3 regions of the Yersinia entomophaga genome follow, and region 3 is predicted to be linked to each of the others. Evidence: predicted binding sites of a transcription regulator. Region 3 holds the regulator's gene; each other region holds the start of a gene.

Region 1 (10,599 bases), 170 kb from region 3:
CGGTGCGTGTATGCAGGAGAGTGCTGTCATTCGGCATATCCGTCGCACTCGATGCTTTGCAAACGATAAACACACTGTAAGGATAACTTATGAATAAGACTCAACTGATTGACGTAATCGCGGACAAAGCGGACCTTTCCAAAACCCAAGCTAAAGCTGCTTTGGAGTCCACTCTGGCTGCCATTACCGAGTCTCTGAAAGAAGGCGAGCAAGTACAATTGGTTGGTTTCGGTACTTTCAAAGTGAATCATCGTAACGAACGCACTGGCCGCAACCCACAGACCGGTAAAGAAATCAAAATTGCTGCAGCTAACGTTCCTGCGTTCGTTTCTGGCAAAGCACTGAAAGACTCTGTTAAATAATAGTGTGTCAGTGAAAATAATAAGCAGAGGGGTGGCAAAGCCCCTTTTGTTTATGCGGCGGGTGCTGATGACCTTGGGTTTTGCCATTGGTCTCAGCGCCTGTAGCAGCCATTCCGATTCCCCCCAGTTCAGTGCCAGCGGTTACATTGCCGATAGCGGTGTAGTTCGCATCTGGCGTCAGGATGATTCTCAGCAACATCCCCAAGTGATTATGAGCGTTTACAGCCCTTACCAGGGCGGTGTCACTCGCGTGGCCTTCTATGAATATCAGCACGGAATTCTGCGCCAAATTCGGCGAAACGATATCGGCCAAAATCCAGAAACCATCCAACTTCGTTTTGATGAACAGGGTGCGGTGAGTTTTATGCAGCGCCAACTGGCCTCGCGCCGCGAGCTGCTGACGGCGGATGAGATCGCTTTTCATCAGTTTGAAGCCAAACGTATTCTGGAACTGAGTACCACTCTACGTGCCGGTAATGTGGATCTGATTCAAGGTCGCTTGCAAAATGGCGTGCTGACGAGCTGTAGCGGCAGCGTTCAGCGGCCTAAGTTTGAAGACTATGCGCAGGCGTGGCTGGCTAAACGGGCGAGTAATACGCAGCAACCACTCGGTGTCGCCTGGTTGAATGCGCCGGAAGGGCAAGAGTTGTTGTTAGTAGCAAATGAAGATTTTTGTCGTTGGGAGCCAGAGCCCGGCAGTTTGTAGCGTTAATACCGCGTTATTTAGCATGCTTGTATCGAAATGGATGTTTGTAGCCTGGACTGAAGAAGAGGGCGCAGGCGTTGCGCCCTCTGGAATACCAGATTATTTACCGCGAGCGATAGCGCGATAGCCGATATCTTTCCGGCAGAAACTACCTTCCCAATGAATGTCTGAAGCCAACTGATATGCCCGCTGCTGTGCATCCGCGACGTCTTTGCCTAAAGCGGTCACGCAGAGCACTCGGCCACCGTTGGTCACCACGTCATTATTGCCAGCTAGGCGGGTTCCAGCGTGGAACACCTTTTCACCTGCGATTTCCTGCTGTGGCAACCCGTGAATGACATCTCCCTGACGATATTCGGCAGGGTAGCCGCCCGCAGCCAGCACCACGCCTAATGACGGTCGTTCATCCCAATCGGAGGTTTTCTGATTCAGCTTGCCTTGAGCGCCAGCCAGACAAAGCTCGACCAAGTCAGAACGCATCCGCAGCATGATCGGCTGAGTTTCCGGATCGCCAAAGCGGCAGTTGAACTCAATCACTTTAGGTTGACCCTCTGCAGAAATCATCAGGCCAGCATAGAGGAAACCGGTATACACATTGCCTTCCGCCGCCATACCGCGCACCGTTGGCCAGATAATCTGATCCATCACTCGTTGGTGAATTTCATCGGTTACTACCGGAGCCGGTGAATAAGCGCCCATACCGCCGGTATTCGGGCCGGTATCGCCATCGCCAACTCGCTTGTGATCCTGACTGGTTGCCATCGGCAATACGTTTTCACCATCGACCATGACGATAAAGCTGGCTTCTTCGCCATCGAGGAATTCTTCCACCACGATACGATGACCCGCATCGCCAAAAGCGTTGCCTGCCAGCATGTCGTGAACGGCGGTTTCCGCTTCTTCGAGCGTCATCGCTACGATCACGCCCTTACCCGCGGCCAAACCGTCAGCTTTGATGACGATAGGTGCGCCTATCTTACGAACGTAGGCCAAGGCCGGTTCGATTTCGGTGAAGTTTTGGTAAAACGCCGTCGGAATATCATGACGGGCTAGGAAGTCTTTGGTGAAGGCTTTAGAGCCTTCCAATTGCGCCGCAGCCTGAGTTGGGCCAAAGATAGTCAAACCCGCTTCCCGGAAAGCATCCACCACGCCAATCACCAGCGGAGCTTCCGGGCCAACGATGGTCAGACCGATATCGTGGCTTTTAGCGAAAGCGACCAGGCTGGCGATATCCGTTGCGGCTATATCAACGTTTTCCAGTCGCGGTTCCAGCGCGGTACCGGCGTTACCCGGGGCCACATAGATTTTATCCGCCAGAGGTGACTGCGCGGCTTTCCAGCCCAAAGCGTGTTCGCGACCGCCGTTACCAATAATCAAAATATTCATCGGGATAACTCCGTGAGGTTAATTAATGACGGAAATGGCGCATATCGGTGAAGATCATGGCAATGCCATGTTCATCTGCCGCTGCAATCACTTCGTCGTCGCGGATCGAACCGCCCGGTTGGATCACACAGGTAATACCCACGGCGGCGGCAGCGTCAATACCGTCACGGAACGGGAAGAAGGCATCGGACGCCATGGCGGAACCGGCCACCTGCAAGCCTTCGTCTGCGGCTTTGATCCCGGCGATCTTGGCGGAGTAGACGCGGCTCATCTGGCCTGCGCCTATACCGATGGTCATGTTATCGCGAGCATAGACAATGGCATTGGATTTAACGAACTTCGCAACTTTCCAGCAGAATAATGCGTCACGCAGCTCCTGAGCCGTTGGCTGACGTTTGGACACTACGCGAAGATCCGCTTCAGTCACCATCCCTAAATCACGATCTTGCACCAGCAAACCGCCGTTGACGCGTTTGAAATCCAGACCGACAGATCGTCCTTGCCACTGACCGCAGGTGAGAACGCGCACATTCTGCTTGGTTGCTAATAGTTTCAGGGCATCCGCGCTAACGCTTGGGGAGATAATCACTTCGACAAACTGACGGCTGATAATAGCCTGAGCGGTTTCGGCATCCAGTTCGCGGTTAAAGGCGATAATGCCGCCGAACGCGGAAGTCGGATCGGTTTTATATGCGTTGTTGTAGGCTGCCAGAATGGAATCCCCGATAGCAACGCCACATGGATTTGCGTGTTTGACGATGACACAGGCTGGCTCGCTGAATTCTTTCACGCATTCCAGCGCGGCATCGGTGTCGGCTATGTTGTTATAAGAAAGCGCTTTGCCCTGCCGTTGCTCTGCGGTAGCAACGGAAGCTTCTTTCACTTCCTCTTCTATATAGAAGGCGGCCTGCTGGTGGCTGTTTTCACCGTAGCGCATATCCTGTTTCTTTATATAGTTAAGATTCAGGGTCCGTGGGAAGCGGCCAGCAGGCTGCTCGGTATCGCCGTGATAGGCAGGAACCATAGAGCCAAAGTAGTTGGCGATCATGCTGTCGTAGGCGGCAGTATGCTCAAACGCCTTAATAGCAAGGTTGAAGCGAGTTGGGTAAGTCAGGGAACCGTCGTTGTTATCCAGCTCGGTGATAATTGCCGCGTAGTCGCTGCTCTTCACTACGATGGCCACGTCTTTGTGGTTCTTGGCGGCGGAGCGCACCATGGTTGGGCCGCCGATATCGATATTCTCAACGGCGTCCTCTAAGGAGCAATCCGGTCGAGCAACGGTTTGGGCAAAAGGATACAGATTTACTACGACCATATCGATCGGCTGAATATCATGTTCTGCCATGATGGCATCGTCCTGATCGCGACGACCGAGAATACCGCCGTGAATTTTAGGATGCAGGGTTTTAACACGGCCATCCATCATTTCCGGGAAACCGGTGTAATCAGAAACTTCGGTAACCGGCAGGCCTGCGTCGGCTAGCAGGCGCGCGGTGCCGCCGGTGGAGAGCAATTCGATGCCACGCTGAGAAAGCGCTTCGGCGAATTCAATGATACCTGCTTTATCAGACACACTAAGCAGAGCACGGCGGATTGGACGGCGTTGTTGCATGGTTTTATCCCTTGGCTTTGGAATCGCAGTTTTTCATTCGCTATAAATAGAGCGTTACGTGAATCTCTACCTTGCACTTCTATCTATATAGAAAGGAACAGATTCAGATAACGTCCCGAAATGGGTTTTCTGCCGGGTACAAAGGAGTGGAATTGCGTGAAAAGTAGAAAAACACACCTAATTTCAGCTCCGCTTGCATCCTTTTGCCAATAATCGATCCGCGGGGACAATATTTTATGAATATCGACACGCATTTTCGACGCGGGGAATTGTAGCGAAAACGATTGCGTGATGCTCGTCAATTTTCAGTTCAGATTGCATCTGTGGATAAGTTTGTGCACAACAAGGTATAAAGCGGGGTTTTGCTGTGGAATGCAGCAAACGATCATTTTAATTGAAATTAGCAGTTGCGGCCTGCGCGGAACTCCCTATAATGCGCATCCATCGAGACGGCACACAGCGAATCAAGTAACTGAGTGGCCGGCAAAGAGAACAGAGAAATTCAACGAAATAAGTAGTTGACTCTGAGTGAGGAAAGCGTAATATGCGCACCTCGAGTTACCCACCGAAAGGTTGCTAACTCACTGCTCTTTAACAATTTATCAGACAATCTGTGTGGGCACTCGCAAGGCGATATCAAAGCCTGTTTCGGCAGGCAGAAGAAATATCAAGTCTTGAAGAGTGACCAAAGCAGTAAACATTTGAACTTCGGTTCGAATGCATATTTGCAGAAAGTAATCTTTGAGCATCGCTACTTCGGTAGCAAATCAAACAAATCTTAAATTGAAGAGTTTGATCATGGCTCAGATTGAACGCTGGCGGCAGGCCTAACACATGCAAGTCGAGCGGCAGCGGAAAGTAGCTTGCTACTTTGCCGGCGAGCGGCGGACGGGTGAGTAATGTCTGGGAAACTGCCTGATGGAGGGGGATAACTACTGGAAACGGTAGCTAATACCGCATAACCTCGCAAGAGCAAAGTGGGGGACCTTAGGGCCTCACGCCATCGGATGTGCCCAGATGGGATTAGCTAGTAGGTGGGGTAATGGCTCACCTAGGCGACGATCCCTAGCTGGTCTGAGAGGATGACCAGCCACACTGGAACTGAGACACGGTCCAGACTCCTACGGGAGGCAGCAGTGGGGAATATTGCACAATGGGCGCAAGCCTGATGCAGCCATGCCGCGTGTGTGAAGAAGGCCTTCGGGTTGTAAAGCACTTTCAGCGAGGAGGAAGGCATTTCACCTAATACGTGAAGTGATTGACGTTACTCGCAGAAGAAGCACCGGCTAACTCCGTGCCAGCAGCCGCGGTAATACGGAGGGTGCAAGCGTTAATCGGAATTACTGGGCGTAAAGCGCACGCAGGCGGTTTGTTAAGTCAGATGTGAAATCCCCGAGCTTAACTTGGGAACTGCATTTGAAACTGGCAAGCTAGAGTCTTGTAGAGGGGGGTAGAATTCCAGGTGTAGCGGTGAAATGCGTAGAGATCTGGAGGAATACCGGTGGCGAAGGCGGCCCCCTGGACAAAGACTGGCGCTCAGGTGCGAAAGCGTGGGGAGCAAACAGGATTAGATACCCTGGTAGTCCACGCTGTAAACGATGTCGACTTGGAGGTTGTGCCCTTGAGGCGTGGCTTCCGGAGCTAACGCGTTAAGTCGACCGCCTGGGGAGTACGGCCGCAAGGTTAAAACTCAAATGAATTGACGGGGGCCCGCACAAGCGGTGGAGCATGTGGTTTAATTCGATGCAACGCGAAGAACCTTACCTACTCTTGACATCCACAGAACGTAGCAGAGATGCTTCGGTGCCTTCGGGAACTGTGAGACAGGTGCTGCATGGCTGTCGTCAGCTCGTGTTGTGAAATGTTGGGTTAAGTCCCGCAACGAGCGCAACCCTTATCCTTTGTTGCCAGCACGTCATGGTGGGAACTCAAGGGAGACTGCCGGTGATAAACCGGAGGAAGGTGGGGATGACGTCAAGTCATCATGGCCCTTACGAGTAGGGCTACACACGTGCTACAATGGCAGATACAAAGTGAAGCGAACTCGCGAGAGCAAGCGGACCACATAAAGTCTGTCGTAGTCCGGATTGGAGTCTGCAACTCGACTCCATGAAGTCGGAATCGCTAGTAATCGTAGATCAGAATGCTACGGTGAATACGTTCCCGGGCCTTGTACACACCGCCCGTCACACCATGGGAGTGGGTTGCAAAAGAAGTAGGTAGCTTAACCTTCGGGAGGGCGCTTACCACTTTGTGATTCATGACTGGGGTGAAGTCGTAACAAGGTAACCGTAGGGGAACCTGCGGTTGGATCACCTCCTTACCTAATGATACGCATTGCGTAGTGTCCACACAGATTGTCTGATAATAGTAATGAGCAAGAGCACCTGTTGATGTCGTGAGTTTCGACTCATGATGACACGAGAAACGATTAAGTTTTTGATTTAGTCGGAATTTCCTGTGTCCCCATCGTCTAGAGGCCTAGGACACCGCCCTTTCACGGCGGTAACAGGGGTTCGAATCCCCTTGGGGACGCCATCCGATAATGAGTGAAAGACATTATCAACTGAATATCTTAAAGATGACTTTAACGAGTCGTGTTTAAGATATTGCTCTTTAACAATCTGGAACAAGCTGAAAATTGAAACACTGCAGCTAAAACTTGTCTCTCCGTAGATTTACCGAGACAAGGAGTCACCTGCAGGTAGAGTCTCTCAATAATCGCAGCACGATGATGTCGAAAGACACCTTCGGGTTGTGAGGTTAAGCGACTAAGCGTACACGGTGGATGCCTAGGCAGTCAGAGGCGATGAAGGGCGTGCTAATCTGCGAAAAGCGTCGGTAAGCTGATATGAAGCGTTACAACCGACGATACCCGAATGGGGAAACCCAGTGCAATTCGTTGCACTATCGTTAGATGAATACATAGTCTAACGAGGCGAACCGGGGGAACTGAAACATCTAAGTACCCCGAGGAAAAGAAATCAACCGAGATTCCCCTAGTAGCGGCGAGCGAACGGGGAGGAGCCCAGAGTCTGAATCAGTTTGTGTGTTAGTGGAAGCGTCTGGAAAGTCGCATGGTACAGGGTGATAGTCCCGTACACAAAAATGCACATGCTGTGAACTCGATGAGTAGGGCGGGACACGTGACATCCTGTCTGAATATGGGGGGACCATCCTCCAAGGCTAAATACTCCTGACTGACCGATAGTGAACCAGTACCGTGAGGGAAAGGCGAAAAGAACCCCGGCGAGGGGAGTGAAATAGAACCTGAAACCGTGTACGTACAAGCAGTGGGAGCACCTTCGTGGTGTGACTGCGTACCTTTTGTATAATGGGTCAGCGACTTATATTTTGTAGCAAGGTTAACCGTATAGGGGAGCCGTAGGGAAACCGAGTCTTAACTGGGCGTCTAGTTGCAAGGTATAGACCCGAAACCCGGTGATCTAGCCATGGGCAGGTTGAAGGTTGGGTAACACTAACTGGAGGACCGAACCGACTAATGTTGAAAAATTAGCGGATGACTTGTGGCTGGGGGTGAAAGGCCAATCAAACCGGGAGATAGCTGGTTCTCCCCGAAAGCTATTTAGGTAGCGCCTCGTGAACTCATCTTCGGGGGTAGAGCACTGTTTCGGCTAGGGGTCCATCCCGGATTACCAAACCGATGCAAACTCCGAATACCGAAGAATGTTATCACGGGAGACACACGGCGGGTGCTAACGTCCGTCGTGAAGAGGGAAACAACCCAGACCGCCAGCTAAGGTCCCAAAGTCATGGTTAAGTGGGAAACGATGTGGGAAGGCATAGACAGCCAGGATGTTGGCTTAGAAGCAGCCATCATTTAAAGAAAGCGTAATAGCTCACTGGTCGAGTCGGCCTGCGCGGAAGATGTAACGGGGCTAAACCATGCACCGAAGCTGCGGCAGCGACACTTAGGTGTTGTTGGGTAGGGGAGCGTTCTGTAAGCCGTTGAAGGTAGTCTGTGAGGACTGCTGGAGGTATCAGAAGTGCGAATGCTGACATAAGTAACGATAATGCGGGTGAAAAACCCGCACGCCGGAAGACCAAGGGTTCCTGTCCAACGTTAATCGGGGCAGGGTGAGTCGACCCCTAAGGCGAGGCTGAAAAGCGTAGTCGATGGGAAACAGGTTAATATTCCTGTACTTGGTGTTACTGCGAAGGGGGGACGGAGAAGGCTAGGCTAGCCGGGCGACGGTTGTCCCGGTTTAAGCGTGTAGGGGGGTATTCCTGGTAAATCCGGAAAACCATCAACCCTGAGGCGTGATGACGATGCACTACGGTGCAGAAGTAGTTGATGCCAAGCTTCCAGGAAAAGCCTCTAAGCATCAGGTAACATTAAATCGTACCCCAAACCGACACAGGTGGTCAGGTAGAGAATACTCAGGCGCTTGAGAGAACTCGGGTGAAGGAACTAGGCAAAATGGTGCCGTAACTTCGGGAGAAGGCACGCTGGCGCTAGGTGAAGAGACTTGCTCTCGGAGCTGAAGCCAGTCGCAGATACCAGCTGGCTGCAACTGTTTAATAAAAACACAGCACTGTGCAAACACGAAAGTGGACGTATACGGTGTGACGCCTGCCCGGTGCTGGAAGGTTAATTGATGGGGTCAGCCGCAAGGCGAAGCTCTTGATCGAAGCCCCAGTAAACGGCGGCCGTAACTATAACGGTCCTAAGGTAGCGAAATTCCTTGTCGGGTAAGTTCCGACCTGCACGAATGGCGTAATGATGGCCAGGCTGTCTCCACCCGAGACTCAGTGAAATTGAACTCGCTGTGAAGATGCAGTGTACCCGCGGCAAGACGGAAAGACCCCGTGAACCTTTACTATAGCTTGACACTGAACATTGAGCCTTGATGTGTAGGATAGGTGGGAGGCATCGAAGCGTGGACGCCAGTCTGCGTGGAGCCAACCTTGAAATACCACCCTTTAATGTTTGATGTTCTAACTCGGCCCCATAATCTGGGGTGAGGACAGTGTCTGGTGGGTAGTTTGACTGGGGCGGTCTCCTCCCAAAGAGTAACGGAGGAGCACGAAGGTTAGCTAATCACGGTCGGACATCGTGAGGTTAGTGCAAAGGCATAAGCTAGCTTGACTGCGAGAGTGACGGCTCGAGCAGGTACGAAAGTAGGTCTTAGTGATCCGGTGGTTCTGAATGGAAGGGCCATCGCTCAACGGATAAAAGGTACTCCGGGGATAACAGGCTGATACCGCCCAAGAGTTCATATCGACGGCGGTGTTTGGCACCTCGATGTCGGCTCATCACATCCTGGGGCTGAAGTAGGTCCCAAGGGTATGGCTGTTCGCCATTTAAAGTGGTACGCGAGCTGGGTTTAGAACGTCGTGAGACAGTTCGGTCCCTATCTGCCGTGGGCGTTGGAAGATTGAGAGGGGCTGCTCCTAGTACGAGAGGACCGGAGTGGACGCATCACTGGTGTTCGGGTTGTCATGCCAATGGCATTGCCCGGTAGCTAAATGCGGAAAAGATAAGCGCTGAAAGCATCTAAGCGCGAAACTTGCCTCAAGATGAGTCTTCCCTGGGGCTTTAAGCCCCCTGAAGGAACGTTAAAGACTATGACGTTGATAGGCTGGGTGTGTAAGTGCAGCGATGCATTGAGCTAACCAGTACTAATGATCCGTGAGGCTTAACCTTACAACACCGAAGGTGTTTTAGAGAGCGTTTTGATTTTCAGCATTGTTAACAGATTGGATTGACTGGCTGTGTGGTGTAAATCACGTGGCGGGTTGATTGAAACAGAATTTGCCTGGCGGCAATAGCGCGGTGGTCCCACCTGATCCCATGCCGAACTCAGAAGTGAAACGCCGTAGCGCCGATGGTAGTGTGGGGTCTCCCCATGCGAGAGTAGGACACTGCCAGGCATCAAACACAAGTTATCAGAGTGACATCTGGTGGCTAAACAGCAAGGACATGCTGGCCCTAACGGGAATATATACGGAAGTATAAGTAACAGAATCGGTGGAGCGGTAGTTCAGTTGGTTAGAATACCTGCCTGTCACGCAGGGGGTCGCGGGTTCGAGCCCCGTCCGTTCCGCCACTTATTGCATAACCCTGAATCTTTGATTCAGGGTTTTTTGCATTTTAATCTTTAGAATTTTTCGCTCAGATAAGCAGAGCGGGTAAATACTAATCATCAATACTATCTCTATCTCTATCCCTATCCCTATCCCTATCCCTATATTCTTATCTTTTTGATTTCATTTAATGGATTCTCAACACCTTATAGCCAATCACTTAGTCATAAACCTCTTACAATTGCTTGCCGTAGCTCGGTTGTTTTCTCTGCTTTGAATCTTTTGGCTAACGACTATACATGCGTAAATAAGTCGCTTAAGTGCTCCGAAAATCATGTTTATTTTTACTGCGATGGGTCATTTAAAAGGGATAACTGAGAATTATATCACTTTTGATAGGTGTGGCCTTTGGTGATAAAGAGTTTTGAGCCGCCTTAAGAACGTTTTATGTACGGCTTGCTACTATCAGATTCAATAATTACTTT
Region 2 (10,599 bases), 950 kb from region 3:
GGGAAGGCTGATGATCCCAGAGCTGCTTGATCATTGCCGTTAAAGCCGGGACAGACAGCGGCTTGCTCAGCACGTCATCCATTCCAGCATCAAGATATTCTTTTTTATCTTTTAGAACGTTAGCCGTAAGCGCCACCAGCGGCGGCAAGTGGCAATGGCCATAATCCGCGCGAATTTTGCGAGCAATATCCAGCCCTGTCATATCCGGGAGCTGAATATCCAATAACACTAAATCAAAGTCATCCGGATTAAACATATCCAACGCATCCTGGCCATTCATCGCCACCTCAACGCTGTTACCCAATTTTTCCAACACCGAGCGCGCCACAATCACGTTGAGTTCGATATCCTCCACCAGCAGCACGTGCAGTGCTGGCAGCGGCATATCTTCATCAGACAACACGCTAGCCGCCTCATCCTGCACCGCAGGCGCCTTGATAGACAGCGTAAAGCAGGAACCGATGCCCTGAGTGCTTTTCACGGTGATATCGCCGCCCATGCTCTGCGCCAGCCGTTTGGACACCGCCAGCCCGATTCCGGTTCCGGTAGCCGGACGCCCGCCGTTGCTGTCTTTCACCTGATAATACATAGCGAAGATTTTGTCTTGTTCATCCTGCGGAATTCCCATGCCGGAATCTTCCACTTCGAAGATCAGTCGGTCAGGATTTTCTCGTCGGATACGCACAACTATCTGCCCTTCCTGAGTGAATTTCACCGCATTACCAATCAGATTCCACAAAATCTGGCGTAGGCGAGTGCCGTCGGTGATGATTTTCTCTGGTAATGAACCCTGAGGTTCCATCAGGAATTTCAGACCTTTAGGCTGAACCAGCAAACCGGACAGGTTTTCCAGATCGGTCATAAAACCGGTAAAGTCGATCGGTTGGTTGTCCAACTGCACTTTGCGCCGTTCCAACTTATCCATTTCGATAATATCGTTGAATATATTGCCCAGAGTGATGGCACTAACATGAATGGTTTTGAGGTATTTCAGCTGTTCATCGTTTAAATCGGTATCCAGCAAGATACGACTTAGGCCGACGATGCCATTAAGCGGCGTACGCAGCTCATGGCTGATTGTTGAGATGAAAGTGGTCTTATCCCTGCTGGCGTTCTCCAGCGCGTCTTGGTAGCGCTTACGCTCGGTTATATCGCGGCCAAAGCCCATCAGACCATGCCGTTTACCCACGCGATCGTAAAACGGTACTTTACGCAGTTCAAAACAGGCCTTACGCCCATCGGGGTACACCAGCCACTGTTCGTAGGTCAGAGAAACGTTGTGGCGGAAGACTTTTTCATCGGTTTCCATTACTTTTTCGGCAATATCTGGCGCGTAAACTTCCTGTGGCGTCAAGCCGACCAGCTGTTTCTCACTTTTACCGGTCAGCAACTCCATCGCGCGGTTACAGCCGGAAAATTCATTATCTTCGTTACGGTAGTAGACCAAATCGGGGGATGCATCGAGGAAGGAACGTAATAGGGCGGATTGTTGCCCTAATTCCACCTGCGCCTGCTCACGGTGCCCCATTTCCTCTTTCAGTTTATCCACAACCTGTAGATGGGCTTTCTCCGCTTTCTCGCGTTCGATAATTTCCAGATTTAGCTGCGAGATATTTTCCTGCAATTGCTGATTCAGTTCCCGATCGCGATAACGCATGATTTCCAGCTTATCTACCAGTCTGGATAGTCGCTGACGGGATTCCTCCAGCTGTTCCACCACCACTGACAGGAAGTAAACCGCCCACGGCGTGATTAACAGGCCGAAAAAGATGGAGCGAACAAAATCGATGCTTTCGACCGAGCCGCGTAATACCAAAGTGACGGCCATTTGCACCACCATCGCCAGTATTACCAGCACCGAAGCCAGCAGCAGCGAGAAGCGCACCAGCCCTAACTTCACCATTAAATCAACGTAATACTGGGCTAATACCCTGATTTGCTTCATAACCACTCCCGTCAAACTTCATGCGATAAATCATACCGCAAAACCAGAAATAGATAAGGCGGGTTGCCAAGAAGTGTGGAAAAGACTGCAAATCAACGGGAAATTGCGAAAGTTGAGAATGGCGATAGCCCGCAGACACGCCAAAAATAATGGGCGATGCGCTGTAGCCAAGTTGGGGTGTGCACAGCACGCAAGAAGCGGAGCCTGCACAAACCAGGTGCGGATTTTGATCACTGCGTCAGCCCAAAATGGCGACGCCCTAAGCCTATCTCCCAAGGCTTAGGGCGTTCGAGCGACAGTCAAACTGAGTACGCCTGCGCGCAGTGCCCCGGATTTACACCCAGTAGCACGCGAGGAGGTAGCAGTACGCGAGGAGGCCGAGCACAACCCAAGTTCAGGTGACAAACGCCTTGTAGCCGATCACCTACAAAGCGGAGGCTTGGCCTCCGTGGGCTAACATATACCGATTCAACTCCACCATACCGGTCCAGCGATTTTCGCACCACAGCGGAGCCAACAGGGTTGGGCGACGAGCACTGGCGGAAATTCGGTGATAGACAATATCGGCGGGTGTATGACGAATCATTTCTCCGGCGGTAACCACATAGTCTTCCAGAGCCAGTTCCGGCAAACGCCCTGCTCGCCAGGCTTTAGCCATAGTGCTGCCTTCCACGATATGAAGCGGATGCAGTTTTAGTCCATCCACGCCGGTATCCACAACTTGTTGCAGAGTTTGCAGGCATTGCGCTTGATTTTCGCCGGGCAAGCCAACGATCAAATGGCAACACACTTTCAGACCGCGCGCGCTGGCACGGCGAGCCGTTTGTTGGTAGCTGGCGAAATCATGGCCTCGGTTAATACGTTTGAGGGTTTTATCATTGGCAGTTTGTAGCCCCAGCTCCAGCCAGACTTCGTAACCTTGCCGATGATAACCACTCAGCAGGTCTAATACCGCATCCGGTACGCAGTCTGGCCGGGTTCCCACACAAACGCCAACGATATCCGCTTCGGCTAAAGCCTGTTGGTACATGGCTGCCAACGCATTAACTTCGGCATAAGTGCTGGTATAAGCCTGAAAATAAGCCAGATAGCGATTAGCTCGGTTAACTTTCTTCGCCTGCGCTTCCAGTTGCTCGCTAATGGTTCGTAGCTGCATTTGTTCGTCAGCAAACGAAGCCACCTGGCAAAATGTGCAACCACCACGCCCCAGAGTACCGTCCCTATTCGGGCAGCTAAAACCGCCGTGGAGCGTGAGTTTATGGATTTTTTCACCATAGCGGCGCTGTAAATCCGCACCAAACATATTGACTAATTGCTGCAACTGCATAATCTGGAGGATGCCTGTCGTAAAAGTCGCTTAGCCTAACTGGTCAGGGTGTTCCGTGCGATGACAGAGATCAACTCCCACTCCCTCGGGTGCAACTTCGCATAACCATTCACTATAAATGCAAATAAAATCATTTAGCTACCGATTAATTTTTCTAATCTCGGCAAACACCTTACCGCATCTATTACAAATTGATGAAAAATAGTTTTAAATGTCACAAAATCATTAAATCACAGAATATCACTCTGACATCCCCACCAGCACTAGCATGGTGCAGAGATTTGACGATTGCACTATAGTGAGACAGCTCACACTTCTACTGCCCATCAACGACTCTTTCACCGGGTCAAAAATGCATAAATTATTTTTAATATCATATAGATAAATCATTTTTTGTGATCTGGATATATCTTAGGCCTATATTTGACCTCGGTATTCTTTCTCGCTAAGTTGGAAGTCCGCTGGAAGCTTTCTAGACGGGCAAACGTCTAGTCATAATTATGCAGTTATTTAAGACTCCCTCTTAAAACAAGTCATATACCACTTGTGAGACCATCACGAGAGGTCATTGACGGAGGGCGGAAAAGCAGATTTGCCGCGCCAGGCGCGCCTGTCAGCCCACCCGTCACCGTGAATTGTCCCTCGCAGTCGGTTGTGAGAGTCACGCAGAGCCTGGGGAGGTTCACTGATATGTTGTACGATAAATCCCAAGAGAAGGACAATTGCGGTTTTGGTCTCATCGCCCACATAGAAGGCGAACCAAGCCACAAGGTCGTGCGTACTGCAATACACGCGCTGGCCCGTATGCAACACCGTGGTGCTATTCTCGCTGATGGTAAAACTGGCGATGGCTGCGGTTTACTCTTACAAAAACCGGATCGTTTTTTCCGCATGGTCGCCGAAGAGCGCGGCTGGCGTTTGGCAAAAAATTACGCCGTTGGCATGATATTCCTTAGCCAAAACGATGAACTGGCTAACGCAAGCCGCCGCATCGTTGAAGAAGAGCTACAAAACGAAACCCTTTCCGTGGTGGGCTGGCGCGAAGTGCCGACCAACCCTGATGTTCTTGGTGAAATCGCCCTTTCCTCTCTGCCGCGTATCGAACAGATTTTTGTTAACGCTCCGGCCGGATGGCGCCCGCGCGATATGGAGCGCCGCCTGTTTGTCGCGCGTCGCCGTATCGAAAAACGCATCTCAGATTTAGATTTCTACGTTTGTAGCTTCTCCAATCTGGTGACGATCTATAAAGGCCTGTGTATGCCTGCGGATCTGCCACGTTTTTATCTGGATCTGGCAGATTTACGCCTCGAATCGGCCATTTGCCTGTTCCATCAGCGTTTTTCCACTAATACCGTGCCGCGCTGGCCGCTGGCTCAGCCGTTCCGCTATCTGGCGCACAACGGTGAAATCAATACTATTGCCGGTAACCGTCAGTGGGCGCGCGCTCGTGCCTATAAATTTAAAACACCGCTGATTCCCGATTTGCAGGACGCAGCGCCTTTCGTCAACGAAACCGGTTCAGACTCCAGCTCGCTGGATAATATGCTGGAATTGTTCCTCAGCGGCGGGATGGATCTGATCCGCGCTATGCGTTTGCTGGTACCACCGGCTTGGCAGAATAACCCGGATATGGATACCGACCTGCGTGCCTTCTTCGACTTTAACTCCATGCATATGGAGCCGTGGGATGGCCCAGCGGGTATCGTGATGTCTGACGGGCGCTACGCCGCCTGTAACCTCGACCGTAACGGTCTACGTCCGGCGCGCTACGTGATTACCAAAGACAAGCTGATTACCTGCGCTTCCGAAGTAGGGATCTGGGATTACCAGCCCGATGAAGTGGTAGAGAAAGGCCGCGTTGGCCCCGGCGAACTGATGGTGATCGACACTCGCAGCGGCAAGATCCTGCATTCAGCCGAAACCGATAACGATCTGAAAAGCCGCCATCCGTACAAAGAATGGATGGAAAAAAACGTTAAGCGCCTGGTGCCATTTGAGGACCTGCCGGAAGATCAGGTCGGAAGCCGCGAGCTGGATGATACTCAGCTCGAAACCTATCAAAAGCAATTCGGTTATACCAACGAAGAACTGGATCAAATCATCCGCGTATTGGGTGAAAACGGTCAGGAAGCGACAGGCTCAATGGGCGATGACACCCCATTTGCCGTGCTTTCCAGCGGCCCGCGCATTATTTATGACTATTTCCGCCAGCAGTTTGCGCAGGTTACCAACCCGCCTATCGATCCGCTGCGAGAAGCTCACGTGATGTCACTGGCGACCAGTATCGGCCGTGAAATGAACGTATTCTGCGAGGCCGAAGGTCAGGCGCACCGTTTGAGCTTTAAATCCCCGATTTTGCTGTATTCGGATTTCCAGCAGCTCACTACGCTGGAAGGCGAGTATTATCGCGCCGATCGGCTGGATCTGACGTTTGATCCGAGCCAGCAAGATCTGCAACAGCGCGTTTTATCACTGTGCGACGAAGCCGAGCGTAAAGTTCGCGATGGTGCCGTAATGCTGGTGCTCTCCGACCGCTCGATTTCCCAAACCCGTCTACCGGTGCCCGCACCAATGGCCGTGGGTGCGATTCAGACTCGATTAGTAGAAAAAAACCTGCGCTGCGATGCCAACATCATTGTTGAAACCGCCAGCGCCCGCGATCCGCATCACTTCGCCGTATTACTCGGCTTTGGTGCTACCGCTATCTATCCTTATTTAGCTTATGAATCATTGGCTAAATTGGTCGACACACAGGCTATAGATAAAAAGTACCGCGATGTGATGCTCAACTATCGCAACGGTATCAACAAAGGCTTGTATAAGATCATGTCCAAAATGGGCATCTCGACGATTGCGTCTTATCGCTGCGCCAAGTTGTTTGAAGCCGTAGGCCTGCACAAAGAGCTGTCTGAACTGTGTTTCCAGGGTGTGGTTAGCCGTATCGGAGGCGCTAACTTCAGCGATTTCCAGCAAGATCTGCAAAATCTCTCCAAACGAGCCTGGCTCAAGCGTAAGCCGTTGGATCAAGGCGGTTTACTCAAATTTGTCCATAATGGCGAATACCACGCGTATAACCCGGATGTGGTCAATACGTTGCAGAAAGCCGTTCACAGCGGTGAATACAGCGATTACGAAGCTTACTCAAAACTGGTTAACGAACGTCCAGTGGCTACGCTGCGCGATCTCTTGGCAATCAAGCCGCAAGGTACGCCGATCCCAGTAGATCAAGTGGAACCAGCAGAATCTCTCTTTACCCGTTTCGATACGGCGGCAATGTCTATCGGCGCGCTCAGTCCGGAAGCCCACGAATCATTGGCTATCGCTATGAATAGTTTGGGTGGATTCTCCAACTCCGGTGAAGGTGGCGAAGATCCGGTGCGCTATGGCACCAACAAAGTCTCGCGAATCAAACAGGTAGCATCTGGTCGTTTTGGTGTCACTCCGGCCTATCTGGTTAACGCCGATGTTATTCAGATCAAAGTAGCCCAAGGGGCAAAACCGGGCGAAGGCGGCCAGTTACCGGGTGATAAAGTTACGCCCTACATCGCTAAACTGCGCTATTCCGTACCCGGTGTGACGCTCATTTCGCCACCGCCGCACCACGATATTTACTCCATCGAAGATTTAGCACAGCTGATTTTCGATTTGAAACAGGTCAATCCGAAGGCAATGATTTCGGTGAAACTGGTTTCCGAGCCGGGAGTCGGCACTATCGCCACCGGCGTGGCCAAAGCCTATGCCGATTTAATTACCATCGCCGGTTACGACGGCGGCACTGGTGCCAGCCCGCTTTCATCAGTTAAGTACGCCGGTTGCCCGTGGGAACTGGGTCTGGTGGAAACGCAACAGGCACTGGTTGCTAACGGTCTGCGTCATAAAATCCGTTTACAGGTGGACGGCGGCCTGAAGACCGGCGTTGATATTGTCAAAGCCGCGATTCTGGGTGCAGAAAGCTTCGGTTTCGGCACGGGGCCTATGGTGGCTTTAGGCTGTAAATACCTACGTATTTGTCATCTGAATAACTGCGCCACCGGTGTAGCAACTCAGGACGAAAAACTGCGTCGCGATCACTACCACGGCCTGCCGGAGCGCGTAGTCAATTACTTCCAGTTTATCGCCAGAGAAACTCGCCAGATCATGGCCGAACTGGGCGTAAGCCAACTGGTTGATTTGATTGGTCGTACCGATATGTTGATCGAGTTGGATGGCATTTCCGCCAAGCAGAACAAGCTGGACTTGTCATCCTTGCTGGCCACAGCCAAACCGCATCCAGGCAAAGCGCTGTACTGTACCGAAAACAATCCCCCGTTCGATAAAGGCTCACTGAACAAAGCGTTGCTGGAACAGGCTGAACCGCATATTGAAGCCAAACAAAGCAAAACTTTCTACTTTGATATTCGCAACACCGATCGCTCGGTTGGTGCCGCACTGTCAGGGGCGATCGCCGCGAAGCATGGAGATCAAGGGCTGGCGACCGATCCGATCAAAGCGCATTTCTCCGGTACCGCCGGGCAGAGCTTTGGCGTATGGAATGCCGGCGGCGTTGAATTAACGCTAACCGGTGATGCCAACGACTACGTCGGCAAAGGCATGGCCGGCGGTCGCATTGCGGTTCGTCCTCCGGTAGGCTCGGCTTTCCGTAGCCATGAAGCCAGCATTGTCGGTAATACCTGTCTGTATGGCGCAACCGGCGGTAAGCTCTTCGCCGCAGGTCGCGCTGGTGAACGTTTCGCCGTGCGCAACTCCGGCGCTATCACCGTAGTTGAAGGTATCGGCGATAACGGCTGTGAATATATGACCGGCGGCATCGTCTGCGTGCTCGGTCGCACCGGTATCAACTTCGGTGCCGGTATGACCGGTGGATTCGCCTATGTATTGGACGAAGACGGCGAGTTCCGTAAACGCGTTAACCCTGAGTTGGTAGAAGTATTGGATGTCGATGAACTGGCTATCCATGAGGAACATCTGCGCGGGCTAATCACTGAACACGTTCAGTTGACCGGGTCCAGCCGTGGCGAGGAAATCCTGGCTAACTGGCCGGATTGGGTTAGTAAATTCGCCTTGGTGAAACCAAAATCCAGCGATGTGAAAGCACTGCTGGGCCACCGTAGCCGTTCCGCAGCTGAGCTGCGGGTTCAAGCGCAGTAAGGGGTTAAAATGAGTCAGAATGTTTATCAATTTATCGACTTACAGCGCGTTGATCCGCCGAAAAAACCGCTGAAGATCCGTAAAATAGAATTTGTAGAGATTTACGAACCGTTCTCGGAAACCCAGGCAAAAGCACAGGCAGACCGCTGCTTATCCTGCGGTAATCCTTACTGTGAATGGAAATGTCCGGTACATAACTACATCCCAAATTGGCTGAAACTGGCCAACGAAGGACGCATTATGGAAGCCGCGGATTTGGCACATCAGACCAATAGTCTCCCGGAAGTCTGCGGGCGGGTTTGTCCGCAAGATCGTCTATGCGAAGGTTCCTGTACGCTAAACGACGAGTTCGGTGCGGTGACCATCGGTAATATCGAACGTTATATCAGCGATAAAGCCATAGAAATGGGCTGGAAGCCGGATATGTCACACGTCCATCCAACCGGTAAGCGCGTGGCTATCATCGGCGCAGGTCCTGCCGGGCTAGCCTGTGCTGATGTGTTGACCCGCAACGGCGTACAAGCGGTAGTTTTCGATCGTCATCCTGAAATCGGCGGTCTGCTGACCTTTGGTATTCCAGCCTTCAAGCTGGAAAAAGAAGTGATGATCAAACGGCGCAAGATCTTCTCCGAAATGGGCATTGAGTTTCGACTGAATACCGAAATCGGCAAAGACGTGGCGATGGAAACTCTGCTTAACGATTACGATGCGGTATTCCTCGGCGTGGGAACTTATCAGTCGATGCGCGGCGGATTAGAAAACGAAGGGGCAGCCGGCGTCTACGATGCGCTGCCGTTCCTGATTGCCAATACCAAGCAACTCATGGGTTACGCGGCAACCTCGGACGAACCTTACGTGAATATGGAAGGTAAACGCGTGGTGGTTCTGGGCGGAGGAGATACCGCAATGGACTGCGTGCGCACCTCAATCCGTCAGGGCGCAACGCACGTTACCTGCGCCTATCGCCGTGATGAAGTGAACATGCCGGGTTCCAAACGAGAAGTAAAAAATGCTCGTGAGGAAGGCGTCGAATTCAAATTCAATCTGCAACCGCTCAGTATTGAAGTAAACGATGCGGGTAAAGTTTGCGGCGTGAAAATGGTTCGCACCCAATTGGGTGCACCGGATGCGCAAGGCCGCCGTCAGGCTGAACATATTGCCGGTTCTGAGCACATTTTGGATGCCGATGCGGTGGTGACTGCCTTCGGTTTCCGTCCACATAATATGGAATGGTTAGCCGCTCACGCTGTCAATCTGGATAAACAGGGGCGTGTAGTCGCGCCAGAAAGCGCCGATAACGCCTTCCAGACCAGCAACCCAAAAATCTTTGCCGGCGGCGATATTGTCCGAGGCTCAGACTTGGTGGTCACCGCTATTGCCGAAGGCCGTAAAGCAGCCGAAGGGATTATGGGGTATCTGGAAGTCTGAATTTGCCAGTAGGTAGGCAGAAATACACTAAAAGGGCTGATATTCAGCCCTTTGTTATTTCACTCTCATATAAATGGCGAGCCATCATTTGTGGGTAACCATATATCAAATTGAAGTCTTCAATCAGCTCACCGAATCAGGTAACTAATCCTTGGGAAAAATGATTTTACCCTGATCGTCTGAAGGGCTGACTTTCTCAGAGATATGTAGAATTTCGGTCCTTTTACCCGGAATCGGTAATAAACTAAGTGAACCATTGAAAATACCTGAGAAATAGGCCTTACCACCAATCATACGCTCACCGATATTCACTCTATCTTCTGCTAATAACTCTATTTCACGATTATCTGAACCTTGAATACGCTCAAATGTCATTTCTTTTGCCTTAACAATCGCATGTTCTGCAAAATTGAGCTCACCTAATGTTATGTTTTCTTTTGCTGTCATCTTAATATTTGTAGCATTCACCGAGGCATCACTCCTGGTTTTGGTAATACTTTTTCCAGCACTCATAATGACCTTCTGTCTAGCACTTAGGCCGTTGGTAGAGATATCGCCAGACATACTAGCCAGATAAACATTGCCTCCAGAAATAGAACCTTCTGTGACTAAATTATCGACTGGTGCTAAATTTATTGTTCCGTTGGCCTCAAGAGCAGTGGCATTTAACTTACCAAAAGTCTTCATGGTAATATCTTGCTCAGCTCTAATATCTTTAACAAGCAGTGGATTTCTGGAACCACTACGATAT
Region 3 (10,599 bases):
CTCAATAATAAATCTGTCTCGGCGCGTTAGAAAGGCTGAAATAATTTCCCTTAGGAATGATGACTCTCTGAGATTAATTCTCTTTGATTATCAGAGTCATCCTTATTTGTGGCATATAAATGTATGAAATAACCCAGCGCTGCAAATAATACCGTCAACACCATGACGGTCACGGTGGCTAATAACGGTTGAGTAATAAAGGCTGACACCAACATGCTGGCAATAAAACAGGTTCCCAGCTGTAGGGTATTCTGCAATGCAGCGGCCTTCCCGGTGTTATTGGGAAAAGGAATTAATGCATTTGACACCACAATCGGGTAACAGGCACCGTTGACCAGCGCCATCACGCAGAATGGAATTAATAAAGTCAGCAGGTTAGGTTCTGTTAGGGTCGCCACCAGATACAGGGCGATCATGCTTAAAGCGTAACCAACCAGAAGCCACGGTAACAGAGTATTGCCTTTCATGTAATTCAGTGCGCTGCGACAGCCGTAACCACCCAGCAAGAAAGCCAGGGTTTGCGGGACGTAGCTCAGGCCAATCACATTCGGGCTATAGCCCATATCGCCCAAAATAAAGGGTGAGCCGGTTAGCCAGGCAAAGAAACCAGCGCTGCAAGCGGCGAAAATCATCACGTTTCCGCTGAATAGCGGCGATTTAATAATCTGCCAGAAGTTAAGATTATCTTTCTCGCTCTCACTACTTTGCGCATTCTTTTGCTTTTCTTTTAATAAAGCAGTCGGAATCAACAGCAGCAGAGTAATCGCCAATAGCACCACGAAAATGGCGCGCCAGCTAAAGTGGTTCAGTAACCAGGCGCCCAGCAGGGGTGCTAACGCAGGAGAAAGGGCGACCAAAGGCATAATAGTGGCAAAGACCCGATTGGCCTTGCCATCGCGATAACGGTCAATCACCAGCGCTTGCCAGGTCACCGCAGCGGAACAAACTCCCACGGCCTGAACCAGACGTAATGCTAACAGTTGTACCGGCGTTTGCACCCAAACCATTCCCAAACAGCCGAAGGCAAACAGACTTAAACCGAGCAACAACACAGGTTTCCGCCCCAATTTATCGGATAAAGGTCCCCAGACTAATTGTGCAATGGCAAATCCGGCGAGAAAAATGCTCAAACTGGCGCTGATCGAGCCAGCCGAAGCCTGCAAATCTTGTTGCATGGCGCCAAAAGCGGGTAAGTACATATCCGTGGCAAGGTATCCCAACATGCTCAGACCGGCGAGGTAGAACATAAAGCTAGTGGATGTTTTCATTTTCGTTATTTATCTCGTTTATCTGTATACCCGTTATCTTTCGAACCGCAGCGGTGTTGGCTACCTTCGCTCACCCCAGTCACTTAGTGGCTCGGTTCCTTGGGATTCGCGGCGTTGCCGCCTGGCTACAATCCGAAAGCAGGTTATCTTTGCAGGAGAATTAATGCGGGGGGCATTCTATCCGGCTGGCTATTCCCCTGTGAAACGGTAATATTTGCATACTGGTGTGAAAATAATTGAAGGCAAGGCAATGTGGTCGGAATATTCATTGGAAGTGGTTGATGCGGTTGCCAGAACCGGTAGTTTTAGCGCTGCTGCACAAGAACTGCATCGCGTGCCTTCTGCCGTCAGCTATACGGTCAGACAACTCGAGACATGGCTGGCAGTGCCACTGTTTGAACGACGACACCGCGATGTGGAACTGACGGCAGCGGGAGCGCTGTTTATTAAAGAAGCGCGAACTGTTATCAAAAAAATGATTGATACGCGTCGTCAATGTCAGCAGGTCGCTAACGGTTGGCGCGGCCATCTGGATATTGCTATCGACATTATTGTGAAGCCGTTACGCAGCCGTCAGTTGGTGCTGGATTTTTATCGTCATTTCCCCGATATCGAACTGCGGGTGCATTTTGAGGTATTCAACGGCGTGTGGGATGCGCTGGCGGATGGTCGTGCCGATGTGGCTATTGGTGCGACGCGTGCGGTGCCAGTCGGTGGGCGCTTTACCTTCCGTGATATGGGGTTTATGAACTGGCACTGCGTGGTCAGTGCCACTCATCCGCTGGCATCTCAGAGCGGCCCTTTGACCGACGATCAGCTGCGGCCTTACCCTTCGCTCTGCATTGAGGACACTGCCCGTAATCTGCCGAAGCGCGATACCTGGACGCTGGACAACCAGCGACGGCTGGTGGCACCGGATTGGCAAACGGGCATTGACTGTCTGTGTGACGGTTTATGTATTGGTATGGTTCCGGCGCATCGCGTCGAGCCGCTGGCCAAACAGGGGAAACTGGTGATTATTACGCTGGCTCAGCCCTTGCCAGATAGCCCTTGCTGCCTGAGCTGGGAGCAAAACAACCATTCGCCCGCTATGGCGTGGCTGCTGGAGTACCTTGGGGATACGGAAACGCTGAATGCCGAATGGCTGCGAGCGGGGGACGGTGTAGAAAACACGCGGGAAGCCGTTTCAACGGGCTAAACGGCTTCCCACAGCGGTTTTAACGACGATAATCGCGGAAAGGACCATCAGCAACAGAACGGCGTTCAACCAGTTTTGGATGTACTTCAATGGTTTGGGGATCTTCACGTTTGCTGACAATGCGATCCAGCAACATTGCAAAGGCGCTTTCGCCCAAACGTTCTTTTGGCTGATGAATAGTGGTCAGTGCCGGTGAGAAATAGCGCGCATTTCGCACATTGTCATATCCGATCACCGAAATATCCTGCGGAACGCGTAAACCTAATTCATCGGCAGCACAAATAGCGCCCATAGCCATAATATCGCCGCCGCAGAATACCGCGGTTGGGCGATGTTTCTGCGTTAGGATTTGATGCATGGCTTTATAACCGGATTCCGGTTCAAAATCCCCTTGAACCACCCATTCATCACGCAGTTTAATATTGGCTTCTTCCAACGCTTTGATAAAGCCCTGATGACGCCCACCGCCAGTATTGCGAGCCAGTTGCCCCGGAATGGCTCCAATATCGCGATGACCGCGTTCAATCAGATAACGGCCAGCCAAATAACCGCCTTCAAAGGCATTATCAATAATGGAGTCGGTAAAATCGCCGCGCGCGGTGCCCCAATCCATGACTACCATCGGAATATTGCGATAATCTTCCAGCATGCCCAACAGTTGCTCTGGATACTCGGAACACATTACCAGCAAACCGTCGACGCGTTTTTGCGCCAGCATAGCCAGATACGCTTTCTGCTTATCCAGATTATTATGAGAGTTACACAAAATCAGCGTATAGCCTTTGCTATAGCAGCTATTTTCTACCGCTTCGATCACTTCCGCAAAATAGGGTGCTTCGCTGGAAGTGGCTAGCAAACCAATCGATTTAGTGTGATTGACTTTCAGGCTTCGTGCGACGGCACTGGGCGAATAGTGCAGCTCTTTAATGGCGGCCCACACGGCGGCCTTGGTGTCTTCGGCGACGAAACGTGTTTTATTGATGACGTGCGAAACGGTGGTGGTGGAAACGCCCGCGCGTTTGGCCACATCTTTAATCGTTGCCATAAAAAGAATGACTCCTAAACTGACCTGTTACAGCAGGTAAGTATTATGTTAATCGTTTGCCTGCGTTGTTCGAACCCTTTCAGACAGATATCATCAGTTCCGCTGGTTATTTTCGTCAGCGCGCTAGTCTGAAAGGGGTTTTTAGGCGTTATTGGTCGGTACGCAGTAATGAACTGCGGATTTTGGCCGATTTAAAGAAAAAGTGAAAGATCTAATCAACGTTATAAAGTGAGTAATGATAACAAGATTTTATTCTCGAACTGTGGGAAAATCGTTTTACACACTAACTATGTGCCTTTATCCACCCAAATTAACCGACTGAGGAGTTTATATGGATACTGATCTGAAAATGTCATTGATTACTACTATTGGTTCGTTGGCAGTGATTATGATCTTTAGCTTTACAGCGGTAATGAACTAAACCCTGACTGTTTTAGAGCTGTACAGATTTTGAGCGAGAAGGGCGGAGCCGTTATCCGCCCTTGATATTAGCCAGCTAATCAGGCCAGATTTTTCTCTACGAACGCCCAGTTAACCAGCGCCCAGAAGTTTTCCAGATAAGTCGGCCGCGCATTGCGGTAATCGATATAGTAAGCGTGCTCCCACACATCGACAGTCAGCAATGGTTTATCCGAAGTGGTTAGCGGCGTTGCTGCATTAGAAGTGCTCACGATCGCCAGCGAGCCGTCCGGTTTTTTCACCAGCCAGGTCCAACCCGCGCCAAAGTTTTTCACGGCAGCATCGGTAAACTGTTGTTTGAACTCCGCGAAAGACCCAAAAGATGCGGCGATCGCTTCGGCTACTGCGCCCTTCGGTTCGCCACCGGCGTTTGGCGCCAGGCAGTTCCAGTAGAAGGTGTGATTCCATACTTGAGCGGCGTTATTGAAGATACCGCCAGTGGAGGTTTTTACGATCTCTTCCAGCGATTGACCAGCAAACTCGGTATCTTTAATCAAATTATTCAGGTTTACCACGTAGGTGTTGTGGTGCTTGCCGTAGTGATAATCCAGCGTTTCTGCCGAGATATGAGGCTCAAGGGCGTTCTTTGCATAAGGCAGTGCAGGTAATTCAAAAGACATTGCTTTCTCCTTTCGGGATGACTCAGGGTGTTTGCCCATCAAATCACCGGATGCGCCAGGGCGATCCCGGTGGCGACGAGCGGATAAATAATTGTCATATAGTTGTTATGGGTATCAATATTATCAATTTCCCACTGGAAAACCAGGTTTAACCACACAGAGTTAAAGTGATTGGCGATGGGTTATTCGATTGGTGGAACACAGGGGCTGAGAGCCGGGTAGAAACGCTCCGACGGCCAATAAACCGGCGGAGCGAAAGTTTGAGAGCATGATTTTAACGAGTACGTTTAGCAAATAGTTTTAGCGAATAGTTTTAGGGGTCACGACGCGGCGCGCCCCAACGTAATGGCCTTGCCAGTAATCGTTATCTAACATACTGATGCGAATTTCTTCGCCGGTACGCGGAGACTGGATAAATTTCCCGTTGCCTAAATAAACTCCAACGTGATCGGCGACGCCGCGATTAGCAATATTGAAGAACACCAGATCGCCACTTTCCAGCTCTGCGCGTTTAACCGGCGCGGCATCGCGCAGGTGGTACATTTCATTCGCGGTGCGCGGCATTTTTATTCTGACCACATCTTTGTAGGCATAATAAATGAGTCCGCTACAGTCAAACCCGGTATTCGGCGAAGATCCCCCCCAGCGATAGGGTTTCCCAACTTGTTTCATCAGCTTACTCATCGCCGTCTGTTTGGCGTGCTGATAGCGCTTTTTATGTGCCGGACTGAGTTTTAGTTTGTTATTCGCGAGTAATTCTGCCGCTGCTTTTTTGCTCGTGCTATTTCGATGTCGCCCATAAGCCACTTTCGTTTCTTTACGGGTAACGTTTTTTTTAGCCGTAACGCTTTTCTTTTGGGTTAAGGTTTTCGCGTTGGCGGTTGTTTTGGTTTTGCTTACTTTACCCGTCGTCGATTTAGCCGCGGTTTTAGCCGTAACTTTCTTTTTAATTTGGGTCACTGGCTTAACTTTCTTACTGCTGCTTTTATTATCGACTTTCCGTTTTTTGCGATCGTCAGGGCTAGCCTGACTCACATGGCTTTTTTTCTGGTCGGCAGATACGCGCGCCTGCGGCGAAGCATGTGCCAGATTTAAAAATAGCTGGGTAAACAGCAGCACAAAGAGCGTGAAGAATAAACGCATAATAACGCTACCAACCTTGACCCTGAAATGGATGATGGAAGACTCACAGTATTGCTGAAACTCGCCGTATAAAAAAGCGGAGAGCTATATGATTCTAATAGATTTTGTGAGAAAACGTTAATGGCTTGTCAATTGCCGCCTTTTTATGCAGCTAATGCGTCATAAATAACCATTTGTCATAGTGTTAGCTTTCATCCTGGAATCGGGGGCTATAAAAGATATTCCTGAATTTGCTGAAGTAAAAATGTTATTCTCAATGAGTATTTATGTAGCGGAGCCTATTCAGATAGGCGCGATGTGATAAAACCCTGCAAAAAATGGCGTTTTATTCGGGGCGCCACAGTCGTTACAATAACCTGAACGCAACAAATAGATTGTTATTACGGCTAAGCGCAATGACGTCAGTGTTAGCCATAATATGGCTTGAGGAAGCAAGAGATGACAACGATTGAAAAAATTCAGCGCCAGGTAGCAGAGAACCCAATCCTGCTGTACATGAAAGGCTCGCCTAAATTGCCTAGCTGCGGTTTTTCCGCTCAGGCTGTACAGGCGCTGTCTGCCTGTGGTGAACGTTTTGCCTATGTGGATATCCTGCAAAACCCGGATATTCGCGCTGAAATGCCAAAATACGCTAACTGGCCAACTTTCCCACAGCTGTGGATCGACGGTGAGTTAATCGGCGGCTGCGACATTATGATCGAAATGTATCAACGTGGCGAATTGCAGCAATTATTAAAAGAAACCGCTGACAAATACCGTTCACAGGAAGATCAGGCGGCTGAATAAGCGCGCGATTATCTGATAAGTTAGAACGTAAAAAATGGGTGGCCAAGGCCACCCATTTTTATTGCCGCTGATTAGAGAGTTCTATACTGAACAACCGATATTGGTTTGATTACCAGAATGTTGATGAGTGACTCATGGATCAAAATTGATATTTGACGCCTAAAATGACGGCGGTATCGCTATATCCCTGTCCACCTATCTGCTGGCCAACATTCCCCCACAGGCCAAGCTTTTCACTGATGTGACCTTCAACGCCCAATTTCAGCTCGCCAATATTGGCTGTTCCACTCTGTTGTACCGTCATGCTATCCAAGGTCGTACCGAAGCTTTTGGTATTGTGGAGCCAGGTGGCTTCGATAAAAGGTTGGAAAATCCTATTGTTACCTTTATCCAAATCGCTGTAGCCGTTCATAAAGGCTTTCACCCCCAGACGGGTTTGGATGTTCCCCTGACCGACACCGGATATATAGCTGCCGTTTTCCTCTTTGTGTTCATCGGCTTTGACGCCCATCCAGATCATTTGTGCTTTGGGCTGAATAAAGTACGCGGCATTTCTGGCCATGTTTCCCGCGAGCTTGAAGGTATAACCGCTTTCCACTGATGCGGTCAGACCTTTGGATTTGTACCTTTCGGTTGCCAGTTCCTGCCCGCTAATACTGTTGTTAAACCAGCTATATTGGACCCAACTGTCTAAATACAAACCGCTTTTTTCTTCGCTGTTGGCATACCAAGTGCTGTATAAACCGGTGCTATAGCCGTCGATGGAGGAACGAGCGTTATAACCGGAGACTCGGGATTCGGTTTTACTTTTGCTGTTGCCGTAACCAGCCATAATCCCCAACCGGAAATGCCCCCAGGCATTATCACTCCATTGGGCAATATCGCCTCCCAGTTGCACAACATAGCGATTAGTCAGGCTGCTCAGTTGCCCCTGCGATTCGCGGGTGCGTTGGTGTCCGCCTTCATTACGCAGCCACATGCTGGTGGCTCTCCGTTCTCCCGTATGTACGTCTGTGTAGTGTGTTTCGCCTAAACGGTCATTCAGACTCGTTATAAACAGATTATTCGCTGCAGACAGATTGGCGCCGTAGGCTGCGGCTTCCGGGCGTAAGGTCATGACATTCGTATCCACATCAGGATCTGCATCAGACCCGGCGGGAATGCTGGGTATCTCTGACACGGGAGTGGTATTGGGATTGTTTATTTCCGGATCTGTGATAGGTAATGCGTCAATATCATTATCATTTATTTCAGAGACACTTATTTCAGGATCGACAACGTGCGGGGTGTCTGGGCTGCTTGTTTCTGGCTCTTCGTCCGTTAGCTCATTGTCATCGATTAGCTCATCGTCATCGGTGAGTGTGGGAATGGGGGCCAGCGGGGTATCGAGGCTACTTTCTTCAGCTTCGACGTCGTCGACTCCTATCGTATGGTCATCAGTCATGTTGCTACTGAGATACCAATTCGATTGGTTATCCCCCGAACCTCTGTGTAAGTCATATTCATAACTGCCTGCCACAATACGGCTGTTTTTAACAAATACACCGTCAGACATGCCCGCTACAGTAATTAACTCAATGCCATTAAGCGTTTTTGCGCCACTGCCGCCCAGATTGTTCACCTGTACGTACGTATGGCCTGACGTATTACCTTCCACAATAAGCTTATCGCCAAGGGAGCTGTCGCCTGCCAACGTCGCGTTCATGTGCAACAGACCAAAGTGACTGCTGTAGTCACCGGTGACGATTAATGTCGTCCCCCTTTTATCTGAATGGCCGAAATTGACTGTCCCGTTATTATTTAGGGCGATAAGCTTTTGATCAAAACCGCCTAAGTCCAGAGTCGCATTAGAATGGATTGCAAACTGAGAGTTTGGGCTGAGTACATGTTTTTCTGCGGCTTTAACGGTACCTTGCTTGATTATTGTTTCCGAGAAGTAGTGGCTCGGTTGGGTCAGGGTTAATGTGTTGCCGGGACTATTTTGTACCACAGCGCTGGAGCCGCTCCCGCCTAAGCCAAAATCCAGAGTGTAATCATCGCGTTGAAATATCAGTTGCCCGTCATTGCGTAAAACATCCTCTGAGCTTTCGGCTGTAAAGTTTAACGTTCCCTGTTCAAGGATGAGTGTTTTACCCGTAAGCCGGCCACCGGCGCTTACGTTCAGTCTGCCGCGGCCTTTTACCGTGCTGTGAGCGGCTGTACCTCCTTTTGCCACATGCTGATTTCCGCTTTCAATGGTCGTACCGTAGGCTAACCCTTCATTTTGGATAGACTGCGTTCCATCTTGCTCGATCACCGCATATGCGGAAAATCCCGCATCATGGATTGTTTGTGTGCCGCCGTTTATTTTGGTTTTTTTAGCCAGACCTCTGAACCCAATCTCTTGTTCTCCACCGGGATTAATGGTGGTGAAGTCGGCGATTCCATTGCCATACAGGCTCTGGACTCCATCCTTATTTATAGTCGTTCCATATGTTGTACCGTGTTTGCGAACAATTTGTACGCCCCGTTGATTTATTGTCGCGTCTTGGCTTTTACCGCCATTTTCCACTGCTTGCCGATCGCCTGAATCAATAACATCTCCTGTTCTAACAACCTGATCACCGCTAACCAATTCCGCGTATTCGGCCAGAACGGAGGTGCTGCCAGAAACGCCGCAGGTAAGAATAATAAACGCCGATATTTTAGCTAAAGGGGAGTGGATTATTGCCGTTGTCTCATTGCATGAGAAAATCTGATTTTTAATATGTTTTTTATCCATAGAATTAAATGATCCATTAAATAGATTAACTGTGTCGTATCAGGGAAATAAAAATCACCCGGTAGAGGTGAATTCTATTGGTTAATGTTTCTTCAAGATATTGAGTCACGCTGAGGTAATCGTGTTTTTACTATTCTCTGCGCCAATTGATTATTGTTTTGGTATTGCCAGTATGATTTCCACAGATTTATTCATTGATTAATTATCACTATTTCCCAGCATATATCCTGCTTACGTATGCCTCCTCGTGAAGAAACGTTTATGACCGTAAGACTACGGAGTTCCACAGGTTGTGGTGCATCTGCGCTGTAGTTGTAACCGGCTTGAGTTCACTGTACTGCGCTTTATTGGCGTTGGAGCTGTTTTAGTTGATATCAAGAATGCTATCTGTGTGATGTATTGTATTAACTTATATGAATAACATCCTGCTATCTTAATGAATAATATCCCGCCAAAATTATCACGCTATTATTTTGTTGTCTAGGAGGGATCTTTGTTTGTGATGTTGTGGTGGTGACTTTTAATTCTTTTCTTATTTCCATCATTTTTTGATCTAATTTATGAGTTCTAATTTGATATTTTTTTGTTATTCCATATGTGAGTTTTATTTATTTTAAAGCGATATTTAATAGATTAAATAAAATATTTCTAGTAGCGGATATAAAGTGAGTAGAAAAAATTAAAATTTTTTATGGATACTGAATGTAATAGAGATAATCTATTGAGTCATCTGGACAAGTCATAGCAAACAAAAAAGCGAAGAGAATTTGGCTCGAATTGATTAAAGCGATGAGCGTTTGATATTGAATCAATCCGCGCAAAACTGCCTCGTTTAAAGAGGCAGTTGACGGTTAGTCGGGCGTTCGTCTCGGGGAAGGAGCCGTTGTACTCAAGATTCGTCAGCGATAGCCAGCGGCCAGCCGCCTAAGCGTTTCCAGCGGTTAACCAATTCGCAGAAGAGTTCTGCGGTTTGTTCTGTGTCATACAGTGCGGAATGCGCCTGTGAGCTATCAAAGGGAATTCCCGCAGTCAGGCAGGCTTTAGCCAACACGGTTTGCCCTAATACTAAACCGCTGAGGGCGGCGGTATCAAAGGTGGCAAAAGGGTGGAAAGGGTTGCGTTTCAGTTTGGCACGCTCGGCGGCTTCCATCACAAAGCTATGATCGAAATTGGCATTGTGAGCCACGATGATAGCGCGATTACAGCCATGATCTTTCAGCCCTTTGCGCACGGCTTTAAAAATGGCGTGTAATGCATCATATTCCCGCACGGCGCCGCGCAGCGGATTGGTTGGGTCGATGCCGTTAAACGCCAGCGCT

What was found. Region 3 encodes PurR, which represses purine synthesis genes. Its sites were predicted from a motif close to CANGCAAACGTTTGCNTG; they were not measured.
Positions count from the first base shown of each region.
Region 1: purH (bifunctional phosphoribosylaminoimidazolecarboxamide formyltransferase/IMP cyclohydrolase) is a predicted target of PurR. The motif match lies at 4,340-4,357, and genes of this name have one in related genera.
Region 2: gltB (glutamate synthase large subunit) is a predicted target of PurR. The motif match lies at 3,914-3,931, and genes of this name have one in related genera.

Region 1 covers NZ_CP010029.1:1,492,927-1,503,525, reverse strand. Annotated here, with positions in the region: gene hupA (nucleoid-associated protein HU-alpha) at 90-362, shown strand; gene PL78_RS06825 (DUF1481 domain-containing protein) at 415-1,068, shown strand; gene purD (phosphoribosylamine--glycine ligase) at 1,168-2,454, opposite strand; gene purH (bifunctional phosphoribosylaminoimidazolecarboxamide formyltransferase/IMP cyclohydrolase) at 2,477-4,066, opposite strand; rRNA gene PL78_RS06810 (16S ribosomal RNA) at 4,847-6,389, shown strand; tRNA gene PL78_RS06805 (tRNA-Glu) at 6,529-6,604, shown strand; rRNA gene PL78_RS06800 (23S ribosomal RNA) at 6,828-9,734, shown strand; rRNA gene rrf (5S ribosomal RNA) at 9,846-9,961, shown strand; tRNA gene PL78_RS06790 (tRNA-Asp) at 10,061-10,137, shown strand.
Region 2 covers NZ_CP010029.1:2,272,923-2,283,521, forward strand. Annotated here, with positions in the region: gene arcB (aerobic respiration two-component sensor histidine kinase ArcB) at 1-1,945, opposite strand, end outside; gene mnmL (tRNA modification radical SAM protein MnmL/YtqA) at 2,370-3,272, opposite strand; gene gltB (glutamate synthase large subunit) at 3,963-8,420, shown strand; gene PL78_RS10430 (glutamate synthase small subunit) at 8,430-9,848, shown strand; gene PL78_RS10435 (two-partner secretion domain-containing protein) at 9,993-10,599, opposite strand, start outside.
Region 3 covers NZ_CP010029.1:1,319,074-1,329,672, reverse strand. Annotated here, with positions in the region: gene punC (purine nucleoside transporter PunC) at 51-1,268, opposite strand; gene punR (DNA-binding transcriptional activator PunR) at 1,519-2,466, shown strand; gene purR (HTH-type transcriptional repressor PurR) at 2,486-3,511, opposite strand; gene cydH (cytochrome bd-I oxidase subunit CydH) at 3,843-3,932, shown strand; gene sodB (superoxide dismutase [Fe]) at 4,012-4,590, opposite strand; gene PL78_RS05930 (C40 family peptidase) at 4,891-5,733, opposite strand; gene PL78_RS05925 (Grx4 family monothiol glutaredoxin) at 6,172-6,519, shown strand; gene PL78_RS05920 (autotransporter outer membrane beta-barrel domain-containing protein) at 6,659-9,280, opposite strand; gene rnt (ribonuclease T) at 10,170-10,599, opposite strand, start outside.